DNA from 2 places in the Pseudomonas sediminis genome. Region 1 is predicted to be linked to the other one. Evidence: riboswitches for the same ligand, from Rfam matches in the RefSeq annotation. Region 1 holds a riboswitch; the other holds the start of a gene.
The links. Region 1 has a riboswitch for cobalamin ahead of AAEQ75_RS05000 (TonB-dependent receptor domain-containing protein). Riboswitches for the same ligand answer to the same signal wherever they lie in the genome.
Positions count from the first base shown of each region.

Region 2: it holds a riboswitch for cobalamin, as region 1 does, so the genes downstream of both, AAEQ75_RS04480 (energy-coupling factor ABC transporter permease) here and AAEQ75_RS05000 (TonB-dependent receptor domain-containing protein) in region 1, are expected to answer to the same signal.

Region 1 is NZ_CP154631.1:1,046,586-1,048,780, reverse strand. Features, by position in the region: gene AAEQ75_RS05000 (TonB-dependent receptor domain-containing protein) at 1-923, opposite strand, end outside; cobalamin riboswitch at 1,007-1,212, opposite strand; gene dxs (1-deoxy-D-xylulose-5-phosphate synthase) at 1,285-2,195, opposite strand, start outside.
Region 2 is NZ_CP154631.1:934,155-936,349, forward strand. Features, by position in the region: gene AAEQ75_RS04475 (hypothetical protein) at 1-368, shown strand, start outside; gene AAEQ75_RS04480 (energy-coupling factor ABC transporter permease) at 378-1,058, opposite strand; cobalamin riboswitch at 1,111-1,313, opposite strand; gene AAEQ75_RS04485 (PaaI family thioesterase) at 1,366-1,797, opposite strand; gene AAEQ75_RS04490 (acyl-CoA dehydrogenase family protein) at 1,810-2,195, opposite strand, start outside.

The sequences.
Region 1 (2,195 bases):
TACGTGTTGTAGACATAGTTGTTGTCGGCATTCAGCGGGTCGCGGTTCTCGCTCTTATCCTCGCTATGGCCGAGTTCCAGACGGCTGCTCCAGTCGTCGGCGAGTTGTGCTTCGAGATGGCCGGCGATGCTGGAGACGCTGAAGCGTTCGCTGGGGTTGCCCGGATCGAAACTGAACAGGTCGTCGTACTCGCTCTCGCCACGTTGCTCGAGCAGGCTCAGGCCGCCCTTTAGGCGGTCGTTGAAGCGATGCTCCAGGCTCAGGTTGAAGGCCTTGCGGCGCAGGCCGTCGTGATCGTTGTCGTAACCGCGGCCGTCCTGGGAACGGTCGAAGCCGGCGCGTTCGACCAGGCTGGCGCCGAGGTCGAAGCGGGTGCGCTGGTCGCCGCCGGCCAGACCCAGGCTGCGCTCGAAGGTCTTCTGACTGCCAGCGGCCAGGCGCAGGCGCGGCTGCAGGCCATCCTCGCCGCGCCGAGTGAATATCTGGATCACACCGCCAATGGCGTCGGAACCGTAAAGCGCCGAGCGGGCGCCGCGCGCGACCTCGATACGATCAATCTGCTCGGGGCTGAGAAACTCCAGACGGGCTAGGCCGCTGGCGGCGGCATTCAGGCGTACGCCATCGACCAACACCAAGGTCTGGTTGGCGTTGGCACCACGTAGGAACAGGCTGGTGAGGCTGCCGCGACCGCCGCTTTGTACGATAGACACACCGGGCACGCGGCTGAGTAGGTCGGGCACGCTACTGACCTGCAGACGTTCGATGTCGTCCCGCTCGAACACCGTGGTCGCCGCGGTAGCCTGCGCTTGCGGTTCGGCCAGGCGCCCGGAGGTGACGACCAGCGGCTCGGCCACGTAGGGCTCGGCGGCCAGCGAGAGACCTGGCATGACGGCGATGGCCAGAGCCAGACGGGACAGTTTCATTCTCTTTCCTCAGCGGTCGGCAGACGGTCGAGGAGGGCAGGCGCAAGCGCAGGACGGCGCTTGACCGTGCTGCCCTCCGCAACACCGGTCGCACCGCCTTGGCCGGTCTCCGGGCTCTCGACCCATGTCCGCCTTCTCAGGCAGGGCCCAGCGGCTGTTGGACGTGGCGCACGCTCAGCGGGTGCAGTCGATTACCGTTGCGGGGGCAGCGTCGGCATTGCTCGTGATGAGCGCACCGACTTCCCGTTTAACACTGCTTGCGCAGCGCACCCTGGCGGAACATGAATGGCGCGCACCTTAGTGCGCACGCATATGAATCACAAGCAAGCGCCGCTCATTCAGCGATGAGCGGGCTTCATGCTCAGGCCTGCAGCAGGCTCAGGCGTTGACGCACCGCGCGTTCGATGCCGGCTTCGTCGAGACCGCACTCGGCGAGCATCTGGCTGGGCTTGGCGTGCTCGACGTAGTAGTCGGGCAGGCCCAGGTGCAGCATCGGCAGCTGGATGTTCTCGGCGGCGAAGAATTCGCTGACCGCACTACCGGCGCCGCCCATGATGCTGTTTTCTTCGATGGTCACCAGCAGCGCGTGGCTGCCTGCCAGTTCGCGCAGCAGGGCTTCGTCCAGGGGTTTGACGAAGCGCATGTCGACCACCGTGGCATCCAGGGTTTCACCGACGCGCAGGGCTTCGGCCAGTTGCACGCCGAAGGCCAGCAGGGCGACGCCCTTGCCCTGGCGGCGTACCACCGCCTTGCCAATTTCCAGCGGCTCCAGACCAGCATCCAGCGCTGCATTGGGTCCGGTGCCGCGCGGGTAGCGCACCGCCGCCGGGCCGTCGAACAGGTGGCCGGTGCTGAGCATGCGGCGCATCTCGTTCTCGTTGCTTGGCGTCATCACCAGCATGCCGGGGATGCAGCGCAGGTAGGACAGGTCGAAGCTGCCGGCGTGGGTCGGGCCGTCCTCGCCGACCAGGCCGGCGCGGTCGATGGCGAACAGCACGTCGAGATGCTGCACGGCCACGTCGTGAATCAGTTGGTCATAGGCGCGCTGGAGGAAGGTGGAGTAGATCGCCACCACCGGCTTGGCACCTTCGCAGGCCATGCCGGCGGCGAGGGTGACGGCGTGCTGCTCGGCAATGGCGACGTCGAAGTAGCGCTCGGGGAAGCGCTCGCTGAAGGCCACCAGATCCGAGCCTTCCTTCATCGCCGGGGTAATGCCAACCAGGCGGTTGTCGGCTGCGGCCATGTCGCACAGCCACTGGCCGAACACGTTGG
Region 2 (2,195 bases), 110 kb from region 1:
CAACGGCGGCGACGCCTTCCGCCGCAGGCACTCAGGATTCGGCACTGGTCGGCACCTGGGTACACGAAAAGATCATCAACAGCGGCGGTGCCAACTTCGCTTCGTTCAACACCCTGATGACCCTTCAACTGAATGCCGACGGTAGCGTCACCCAGTGGAGTCGCTCGGTCGGCGGCGGCAGCGACTGGAGCTACGACAGCCCCGGCGAGATGCAGTACAGCGGCCAATGGCGCAGCCAAGGCGGCATGCTGATGGTGCGCCTGGCAGGCGCCGCCGATTATCAACCCGCCGCCTACTACCGCTTCAGCGACCAGTACCTGGTCACCGAGAGCAATACCGGCAAGATGATCTGGCAGCGCCGCCGCTAAGCGACTGGGTCAGGCCGTCTGGTGCAAACGCACGTTGAACAGCGGCCCCTGGCTGAAGCGCGACAGCGCCTTGGCACCAGCCAGCACACCCAGGTCGATCAGCGGTTCGACCAAGATCACGCTCATGTAGGCCAGACCGAAACTGCCCACGGCCGCCAGGTTCTCGCTGGAGAAGCCGTGACCGTAGAAGGCCCAGAACGCAACCCAGGCGACGATGCCGCCCTGATAGGCAGTCGACAGCGCCAGCGCCTGCTTGTAGGAAAGATCGACGTAGGCGGTGCCGGGCGCAACGATGCGCTTGGCCAGCAAGCTGATGCCCCACAACGGGATCAACAGCGTGGTGACGTTCATGCCGTACTGCGGCAGGTCGAACTGAGCGAATAGCAGCCCCTGCAGCAGCAAACCAGCCGCCAGACCGATGGCTGCTGCACCGGCACCGAACAGCAACAACAGGGTCGAACCGAGGATCAGATGCACCTCGGAAACACCCACCGGGTGATGCGGGAATACTTCGAAGAAGCAGAACACCAGGGCGGTGGTCAGCAGGCTGCGCAGCGCCAGGGCGGCGGCACCGCCGTTGCTGCGGACGCTGTCCAGGGCGAGTTTGGCGGTCAGGCCGAAAGCGGTGACGGCCGTTGCGTAGCTGAGCAGGATCTTGGCGCCTTCGACGACACCGGGTTCGATATGCATGCGAGTTCCTTTGCCGCGCCCACCGCGCGACGATTCGGATAGAGGGTGGGCGGAACGCCCGTTGTCGATGGCAGGTCTCCTGGCTCACGGCTTGGCACTCCGCCCGCCTTCCCGACCGAAGTCAGTGGCATGAGGGCATCGTTCGCCGCTTACAGTTGCGGGGGCAGCCAGGGCATTGGCGAGATTCGCCGCACCCTGTTCCCTTTTCATCCGCGTCACGTACGTGCACGCAGAACCATCAGCGGCAAGATTACTCGCCTGCCCGGCTAAAAAACAGCGTGCCAGACAATCCGCTCTCAGCCCTCGTTCAGACCGGCAACGTCACCACCGCCATGGTCACCGAAGCCTTGCTATACAGGCGTTTCTGGCCGTTTTCCTCGCTGAACACCTCGGCCTCGACCACCGTGGCCTGGCGCCCGGCCTTGAGCACATCGGCGCGGCAGAACAGGCGTGCACTGCGCGCCGGACGCAGCAGGTTGACCTTGAGCTCCAGGGTCAGCACCGTCTGCCCCTCGGCCACCAGCGTCGCGGCGGCAGCACCGGCCGCATGATCGGCCAGAGTGGTCTGTACACCAGCGTGGATGAAACCGTTCTGCTGCAGGTGGCGTGGCAGGATGTTCAGCTCCGCCTCGACCCAACCTGGGCCGCAGTCGGTAGCTCGAATGCCCAGGTCGTTGATGAAGTTGGCATCGGCGAAGCCTCGCTCGACCAACTCGCGATAACGCGGATGTGCTTGCATGCGGGCCTCCGGTCAGGCCAGGTGCGGCGTGCTACGCGCCAGCAACGCCTCGACATCGACACCTCGCGGCAGAGTGCCATAGACCCGGCCACGGCCTTCCAGCCGGCTGGCGATAAAGGCATCGGAGACGGTGGCGTTGCCCGCCTCCAGCAGCAGCTTGGCCTGCAGCGCCACGGCCATGTCTTCGGTGAGCTGGCGCGCGCGGTACTGGATATCGGCGGTATCGGCAAAATCGGCTTTCAGACGCTGAATATGTGCCTTCAGACGGGCATCGCCATGGCCATCGCCCAGCTCGGCGAACAACGCATCGAGTACGCCGGGCTCCTTGGACAATGCGCGCAGCACGTCCAGGCATTGCACGTTGCCGGAGCCTTCCCAGATCGAGTTGACCGGCGCTT